2 regions of the Paenibacillus sp. FSL H3-0286 genome follow, and region 1 is predicted to be linked to the other one. Evidence: riboswitches for the same ligand, from Rfam matches in the RefSeq annotation. Region 1 holds a riboswitch; the other holds the start of a gene.
The links. Region 1 has a riboswitch for cyclic di-AMP ahead of MHB37_RS27040 (alpha/beta fold hydrolase). Riboswitches for the same ligand answer to the same signal wherever they lie in the genome.
Positions count from the first base shown of each region.

Region 1 (4,423 bases):
TCGCTTTGTTCAGGGGCCACAGAGATCAGCAATCCGCCAGAAGTCACAGCGTCACATAGAATATAGCGGCTTAGTTGGTCCATCTCTTCCGGATAAAGAATGCTGCCTTCCAGATGGGCAAAGTTATTCTTAGTGCCTCCTGGAACAAATCCCTGTTCCGCAAGCTCTCTTACTCTTGGCAGCATAGGTACATCGCCTTGACGAATGATCAGGCCCGTGCCGCTCCCTTTAGCCATTTCCGAGGCATGTCCCAGTAGCCCAAATCCGGTAACATCTGTACAAGCATGTACATCATAAGGCTCCATGATTTCAGCCGCTTTTTTATTCAAAGTAGACATTACTGTCGTAAGGCGTGTGGTTTCTTCAGGAGATAGCTGATCCTTTTTAATGGAAGTTGTTAAGATCCCCACACCGATAGGCTTCGTTAGAACCAGCTTGTCTCCCACCTTGGCGCCCGCATTCGTTCTTACTTTGTCAGGATGCACAAGGCCCGTAACGGCCAATCCGAATTTGGGCTCTTTATCGTCGATGGAATGTCCGCCCACAAGAGTAGCTCCTGCTTCCTGTACTTTATCCGCTGCACCGCGCAAAATGTCACCGAGAATGCTTTTATCTAAAACAGAAATAGGGAAGGCCACAATATTAAGCACCGTAAGCGGCTTTCCACCCATCGCATAAATATCGCTTAATGCATTGGCTGCTGCAATTTGACCAAATGAATAGGGATCATCCACGATCGGCGTGAAAAAATCAACAGTTTGCACTAACGCTAATTCATCACTTAAACGGTACACCCCTGCATCATCACTAGTGTCCAGACCTACAAGTAGATCCGGGTTAGGAACAGTTGGTGGCAGACTGCGAATAACCTGCATGAGATCAGCGGGACCGATTTTGCAGCCGCAGCCCCCTTTTGAAGATAATGAAGTCAGTTTTATAGTTTCAGCTTGAGACATCATGACTCAGCTCCTTTAGTATGAATTATCTTAATCTTACACGAGTAGATCGCATTGTACAAAATGCAAGAGTAGCAGATGTGCTGCTTGTTACGCCTTCCTCTATACACTTACCATCACTACTTAGGTCTACCGTTCTTTCCCACGTCGGGTGAGCTATATTTGATGCTGTGGTAGGGTGGGTCATTAAGTGGCGTTCTAGGTACAAAATGCTTGTAAATGTTCAACATCCATCGGTTAGTAAAATAACAAGGCTGGCTCATTCGTAGATTTTACTACTGATAAGCCAGCCTTTAGTTGGATGTCCATTATATTAGGGAAATCCTCCCTAAAAACATCCTATTATTAGGGAAGTTTTCCCTAATCCATGTTCTAGGAGCCATAATCTCCTTCACTTTAGGGAGAATTCCCCTAAAGTTCAACCCAAAAGGACGTCCCATAGCCAGCTCGTGCTCCCTGGCTATGGGACGTCTTTTTTCTCACTTAAACGCTTCGCTTGTGAAGGTCTCCCAATAGATCAGCTAATCTGCTGACTGCCCTGCTGCTTCTCTAAGAAACGCTGAAGAATCGCATTGAATTGCTCCGGCTGGCACAGATTACTTGGATCTAATGCGTTCGGAATAATCGCCAACTGCGCCTGCGGCAGCTGAGACACCATTTCCTTCATACAATTCACTCCAAATTCATTAAAGTCCCCCACAATACATAATGCAGGACGTTTAAAAGCCTTTAAACATCTGGTGTAATCAACATGGCTCGTAGCCAGCCTTTGCCGATATAACTCCCGGGGGCGTTTGTCCAGCAGTCCTCTTCTAATCTCATTGTAGGCCAGACTCCAGCGCTCTCGGTACATCATCCGAATCGAAGGCAACACCAGCTCGCTTGGGAGATAATACATTAGTAAACTGCAATATGCTGCCATAGTTTGTATTTTCCCTACTATTGTTGATCCGTGAGTCCTACAAAAGCTATCCGCGACCACAATTGCTTTTACACGCTCAGGATATTGTTTGGCAATATGCTGAACGACTAAGCCACCATAGGCGATTCCTACAAAAACTGCTTCACGGATACCTAGGTCATTCAACAGCATAATCAGATCCAGACATTGCGTCTCAATAATCTCATGTGGGGCCTCCAGCAGTTTACCAGACTTGCCATTCCCCCGTAAATCGCACAAAATCACTTTATATTTATCGGAAAAATACTCCAGCTGTGGTTTGAACATACTGTGTGTTAATCCATGTCCATGGATAAACACAACCGGAGTGCCAGTTCCATTGATTTCATAATAGAGCGAAGTTCCGTTCAGTTTAGCGATAGGCAAAGGTAACACCTCTTTCATAATAAATTCTACGACTATATCTGCTTAAAAACGCAGCAAAAAACCACAGAGGGATTCTCTGTGGCTATTCATCACTAAACACGCCATTCATCCTCTCTCCATACGCTTACGAGGTTAGCTGTCGGATTCGGGCAGTGAGAGTTGCCCTACCTGCAGGGATGCATATTATGCACCCGGAACAGGATTCACCCCATAACCAGTGCCGACTCTCACATCGGCTGCCAGTTGTTGGTTCCCCCGCTTTCCAGAAACGGAAATTAAGCGGATTGCTTATGTAATTGTAAATTTAAGATAATTCTCAGTTCTGAGATGAATCATACTCTTGTAAGGTTTTCTTGTAAAGGAGGGCTCTGGTCAAAATAATGTTGAAAGCAATGCTTTTCATTTCATATTAAGCATACTCTTCATTTTCTCTTTCTTTTGCTCTTGTTTACTCGTTTTCTTAAGAAAAACAGCTCTGAAGCAAGCGAAAAAGGGGGTGATTCACCAGTACTTTCCTATTTAATAAGAAACGACAATCTTCAATACCAATATTGGGCCAGTTTCTGTACCTTGGGGTGTTCGTCGTTTCTATGTCCCCGATCCGTTTGGCAAGCTTGTTAATATTATTTCACATGAACAGCACGAATGATTTCATAAAAAAGAAAAAAGCTAAGCAGAATCAGAGATCTCCCCCTGTCCACTTAGCTTCCTTTTACAATACTATGGCTACAAAAGATCGGCGTTTTTCAATGCATGCTCCCAGCTTGGAAAAAAGAACAGCGCACTTCTCATAAGCTCTGGGTCGCTTTGCTTCACTTGTTTTTTACTGATCGAGCTTCCGTCGCTTTGCAGCTTTTTGATGCGACTTAATACTTCATCAGCCTCCAAAGGAATTTCCATTGAAACACTCCTTTCTCAGTGACCTGTTTCCCTTCATTTTCTCCATAATATGTTTATTTATTCCGTACTCTTAATTTCCCCAGATTAAACCATCTGATAGATGGGTTGTTCAGCAATGAACCGGGTAGGAAGCATGGGATATTTGTCTGCTAAGATTTCAGCTAAATATTTCATCCCCGGTGCTTCACTCTCCGCATGACCTAACATGATGAGCGCTTTAGATCTGCCTTGGTGCCCTGCATCCCGCACATATTCCGGAGTCTCCCACTCTGGTCCCTCTCCAGCGATAATTAAATCAAGATTGTGATCATTAAAAAGCGGAATAGCCATCATCCCGCCTCCTCTGTAACCTACTAATATCCCTACGCGTTTGCAGGACAGAGACAGGTCACCAGCAGCGCGTACATAAGAGATGCCTAGCTTACTTTTAATATACTGAGCAGCTTCCATTACAGTCATAGCAGGAATAGTGAGAATCGTAGCAGCCGCTTGCTGCTCTTCCACATAGTCTGACCAATCCAGCTCTCGCAGCAAGCCCATCATAATCCCATCCGGCTCTTGCCGATGCCAATAATCATGATAACGAAAAATAGCTATTGGGGAATGTTCGATCAGACTTTTTTTCGCATGATAAACCGGATCACCTTCTAACCACTCGCTCGCTGCATGATGGCTATAAAATACACCTTCATGCGTGATCAGCAAATTGGCTCCTAACGCTATTGCTTGCTCCACAATATTTTGTGTGGCAGAGAAGGCCGTAATAATCCCTGTGACTTCAGTTTCCGGTTCCCCTGGGTTCAGAATATCCACAGTCCCTTCTACCTGTTCCACAGTTCCCATTAAATCTTTCAAAATCGCTCTAATCGTGAGGCTCACTATCATCATCCCTCGAATCGAAATCTAATAAATCTTTCTGCCTTTAAGATCCTCAATTCCGCTCTTGCGGTAAAAATACGTATTGATCCGATCTCTCCATTCCTGCGCATGCTCTGCTTGCTCTTCAAGACGTTGCTTCACTTGCACATACAATCCACTCTCCATGCTGCCTTCAAGTGATTCCCATGTTGCTAGAAGCTGTGCAGCCTGCTCTGCCCCCTCGAAATGAGTATCGTAGATATGTTGTATAACCGTTTGCCCCGATTGCAGAACATGCGTGTATGGAACATGATGGAAGAACAGCAGCAGCTCTTCTGGACAAGACGCTAGATTCTCATAATTTGATGCGTTAAGACCCATA
Region 1 covers NZ_CP150285.1:6,068,271-6,072,693, forward strand. The annotation lists gene selD (selenide, water dikinase SelD) at 1-959, opposite strand, end outside; gene MHB37_RS27040 (alpha/beta fold hydrolase) at 1,474-2,283, opposite strand; cyclic di-AMP (ydaO/yuaA leader) riboswitch at 2,389-2,575, opposite strand; partial or broken gene MHB37_RS27045 (glyoxalase) at 2,822-2,932, shown strand; gene MHB37_RS27050 (hypothetical protein) at 3,010-3,183, opposite strand; gene MHB37_RS27055 (Nif3-like dinuclear metal center hexameric protein) at 3,268-4,062, opposite strand; gene MHB37_RS27060 (alpha-glucuronidase family glycosyl hydrolase) at 4,087-4,423, opposite strand, start outside.

Region 2 (4,423 bases), 1.0 Mb from region 1:
AAATCTTCCTTGAACATTTCCTGCAAGTTCACATTGAGGACATCATCGTTACGAACCTTAACATGGGGATAGGGGGAAAGTACGTCTTTTAATATTGGAATCAGTCTACGGTCAATCTCTACGGCAGTTACAGCACCCGCTGTTAGTGCCAGACGCTCCGTCAGCGCTCCAATTCCCGGCCCGATCTCCAGCGCCCCAGAATCGCTATCTAGTCCAGCAGCGTCTACAATCTTGTCCAAAATATTTTGATCAATCAAAAAATTCTGTCCCAGGCTTTTCTTGAACTTGAATCCATAACGTTGAATAATCTCTTTGGTCCGTTTTGGAGTCGAAATTTCCTCTCTACCACTCATGAAGTAATGCCTCCCTGATCAATTTGGGCGAGAGCCCCGGCAAATTCCTCCCGCGTAATCCCAAACATCGCCAGCCGCTTGTACAGCTGTTTGCCGTTACAATATCCGATTCCAAGCAAATTACCAAGCGCCATACGTCTTTCAGCAGCCCGAGGGTGTACAAGCATTCCAGCGGCCATAAGATCATCAATACCAATCAAAGCAGGTGCTCCTTCAAAAGAGGTATGTACATTACGCAGCGCATGACGAATCGCCTCTGGCGATGCATTCTCTACACCGATATCCCCTTTTCGAGTTGCGTCCTTCTCTGGAATAAAAGCATGCTTGCAGCCCGGCACCTTCGCTGAAACGATTTTACGAATTCGCTCCCCAGCATGGTCCGGGTCCGTAAGAATAATAACCCCTCTACGTTCCATAGCAAGCGCGATCTTAGCAATTACAGTCCGGTTTACAGCAGAGCCGCCTGTCTCAATGGTATCCGCTTCTACAGCACGCTTAATGGCTACGGTATCGCTTTTGCCTTCAACGACGATTAATTCCTTAATCATATTTCTTGACTCCTTCCAAAAAAAGCAAAAAGAAGAGGATTCGCTCCTCTTCTTTTGGTTAAAGAATGTATAAGTGATGAGCGGTTGCTCTGCGATCAACGAAATGATCATCCAGCGTTCCTTAACGGTTATCATCACTATAGCTTATCAAAGGATTTTTTGCAAAAGCTTCAGTTCTAGTTAAGCTCTGGTTTCACAGGTCCAATCACATAAACGGTACGTGATTTACGGCCGAAATTACGAGCATGGCTCAGGGAATCATAATAGACATCCACTTTATTGCCTTTAATGGCACCGCCAGTATCCTCTGCACGGCGGAATCCAAGCCCATCGATATAAACCCACCAGCCAATAGGAATTACATTCGGATCTACTGCAATTGTACGACCTTCCGTTACGCGTGTTCCGGAGGCAGTTTTAGTACCTATCCCTGGCTCTTCTGACGAATAAGCTGTCATGGAGACGTTCTTAATCATCTTCTTGTACTCAAAGTCTACGCCAGCCTTGCTTGTGACGTTCTTAGTCTTAGCGCTAACTTTAGTCGTTTTGGAGGTAGTGCTTGATTTGGAAGTTGTTGTAGCTTTAGCAACTACAGTAGGCTTAGGAAGTGCTTTAGTACCAACGGCAATGATCTTATCTTTTGTTACCGTTTGTACTTCCTTGCCGATCATGCGCATAGAGGCCAGTTCTCCGTCTTGATAGATCTTTTCAATATGCTGAACCATGACGCCTGGTTTGCCTGCCTGTGCCACTCTAACTGTTCCCACAGTAAGGGAGGGATCTGCTGTCTTAATAACACGGAAAGGTAAGTTAGTTGTTCGCTGTACCGTTTGCTTGTTGATACGAACGATCTTAATCTCCATGTCAGCAGAGATGGTGGTGTCTAACGAAGGAAAAATCTTATCATAGCCTTCTAGGTTGATACCCAGTTTGTCAATCGCTTGACCGATAGTGTCTTCGGTCGTATATAACGTTTTTGTTGCTCCGTCCGCAGTAAGGCTAAATTTCTGCGCACGATTGATAACGACACGGTCACCGTCTTTTATTTCATCACTCAGACCTAAAGATAATTCATCATGCGGCTGCAGCGAAATTTGCTCTTTCTCCAACACATCACCAAGAAGTGCTTCTCGCGTTTCAAGTGTCTGTGTTTGCCCGTCTATTACTAAAACTAATTGTTTATTACTTTGACCGTGTACGTACAGCAGAATTAACAGCGCGATTGCGATTGAAATCACACCTGCAAGTAAAAGTACGCGAGTATTTACTTGCTCCCACCGTAATGCGAAAGACCTGCTGGATGACTGCGAATCATGGGATACCTCTGGTTGGAATAAGCCCATTCTCTCCATCCTCCTTACATAGCCTCGTCGTCAATTTGTATATCATGAGGACTGAATTTCTTTGACGAAACTATTTGAGATTGTCACAGGATACGCACGTATTAACTTAGCGTCTCCTGCTCATGGATCGCCTGCTCGGCACAGCTACTCCCACACCTGTTATATAACAGTATGCGGGCAACATTCAGTTTATTCAAAAATAAAGAAGCCTAAAAAGAGTTCTCTTGAGGACTCTTTCGTGGCTTCTCCGATGTCAGAATACGCGGGAATGTTTGTGCACGAGGTTGCCTCTCTTACTTGCGCTTACGGGGTTAGCTGTCGGGTTCGGACGAAAGAGAGACGCCCTATTTCAGGTCACCCGCTCACGGCGGTTGCCCTTAAATTCACCCCAAAGACCACGTGAAGAAATCAAATATTGTTCTGCGGCAATTCCTAGTCGTATTCAAGATACAGGCATGCGGCAGTTCAATATTGGTTCCCCCGTTCTCCATACGGAGACTCAGCGAGACGATCCATGAATCAATGGCTGTCACAATAACAACAGCTCACATCACTGAAAAGATGATATCCTGTTTTGATGCATGTTGTAAAGGACGATTCAACCACGTTTACGCAAATATATGGTTAAAATATTGTAATAATCAGCCGTTTTTATATTAAAAAAGTTTAATATATCGGCCATTCTCTATTTTTCACCCGTTTTACTCCTGTTTTCAGACAATCCCAAATCGTTCCAGTGCGTTCGCATACGTAATTTTAGCCAATTCTTCCCATGTTAACCCTTTAATTTCAGCCGCAGCCTCTGCTACTAACTTCACATGAGCACTCTCATTTCGCTTGCCTCGGAAGGGGTGTGGAGTCAAATATGGAGCGTCTGTTTCGATCAATAATCTGTCCAATGGCGTCTGTGCAAGCACCTCTTTAGGCACTCTGGCATTTTTGAACGTGATCGGTCCTCCAAATGACAAATGAAATCCTAGGTCTAGACACATTTTTGCGGTTTCCCAGCTGCCTGAGAAAGAATGCATTACGCCACCAATTTCATTTGCTTTTTCCTCCCGTAAAATCCGTACGACATCTTCATGGGCATCACGGTCATGTATACAGATTGGCATTTTTAGTTCACGGGCTAGTCCAATTTGTTTGCGGAAGACCTCCTGCTGCACATCCTTGGGAGAGGTATCCCAATAATAATCCAACCCAATCTCTCCGATGGCCACCACTTTCTCATGGCTGCAAAGAGAGGCGATCCAATCGAGGTCCCCCTCTTTCATATCAATCGCATCCTGTGGATGCCAGCCCACCGCTGCATAAATATAATCATAAGATTCAGCCAGCTTCATCGTTGAAGGGATCGTTTCCCGATTAAATCCAATATTGATCATCTTGCTAACTCCGGCCTCTACTGCACGAGCTATAACTTCCTCGCGATCCTCGTCGAATTGAGGCGCATCTAAATGTGTATGTGTGTCGAACAGATACATTTTAAAGCTCACTCCTTGTTGTTTTTATCAATAGTTCCATAAATATTTGTATTATTTTGCAAAAATCTCTGCTACAGAAGAGGGCAACCGTGTAAGGGCTTTTTTCAGCTTATCCTGTGGGAAATATAGGTGATATCTGCCACGATGAATTCCGCTTATTGAGCGCACAATATCCGATACCTCTGAAATTTCCCGCAATTGCTCATTGCGATCAAGCAGTAAAATTTGATTATTGTCGAAGGCTGCTCCTGGACGGAACACATCATAAGGCAAATCTGTCGGATAATCAATCTCTAAGTCATATTCTGGGTTAAGTCCCGCTCCCGCAAAACTGCTGCGGATTTCCGTAATCATATCTGTATCCAAATTCTCGATCTCTACATATTTATACAGTTTACGATGAATAAAACGGGTACACAAGTCGCTTAATAACTCATCTTCTTCAAGTGTCCATTGCATAAAAGCAGTCTGTACCAGTGCCTCATCAAGCATTAAATATTGCTTCACTGTTACTTCTCCTCGAAAGAGATCTTCTAGCGGAGCGATCATAAAGCGAAATTTGTACTCCTCTTGGAACAATTCTTTAGCTCTACGGAAGATTTGACGCAAAATAATTTCAGAGCTGCGCGTCACCGGATGAAAATATACCTGCCAGTACATTTGATAACGCGACATTAAATAATCTTCAATGGCAT
Region 2 covers NZ_CP150285.1:40,526-44,948, reverse strand. The annotation lists gene rsmA (16S rRNA (adenine(1518)-N(6)/adenine(1519)-N(6))-dimethyltransferase RsmA) at 1-353, opposite strand, end outside; gene rnmV (ribonuclease M5) at 350-901, opposite strand; gene MHB37_RS00190 (3D domain-containing protein) at 1,078-2,244, opposite strand; cyclic di-AMP (ydaO/yuaA leader) riboswitch at 2,530-2,759, opposite strand; gene MHB37_RS00185 (TatD family hydrolase) at 2,958-3,728, opposite strand; gene MHB37_RS00180 (HD domain-containing protein) at 3,780-4,423, opposite strand, start outside.
Region 2: it holds a riboswitch for cyclic di-AMP, as region 1 does, so the genes downstream of both, MHB37_RS00190 (3D domain-containing protein) here and MHB37_RS27040 (alpha/beta fold hydrolase) in region 1, are expected to answer to the same signal.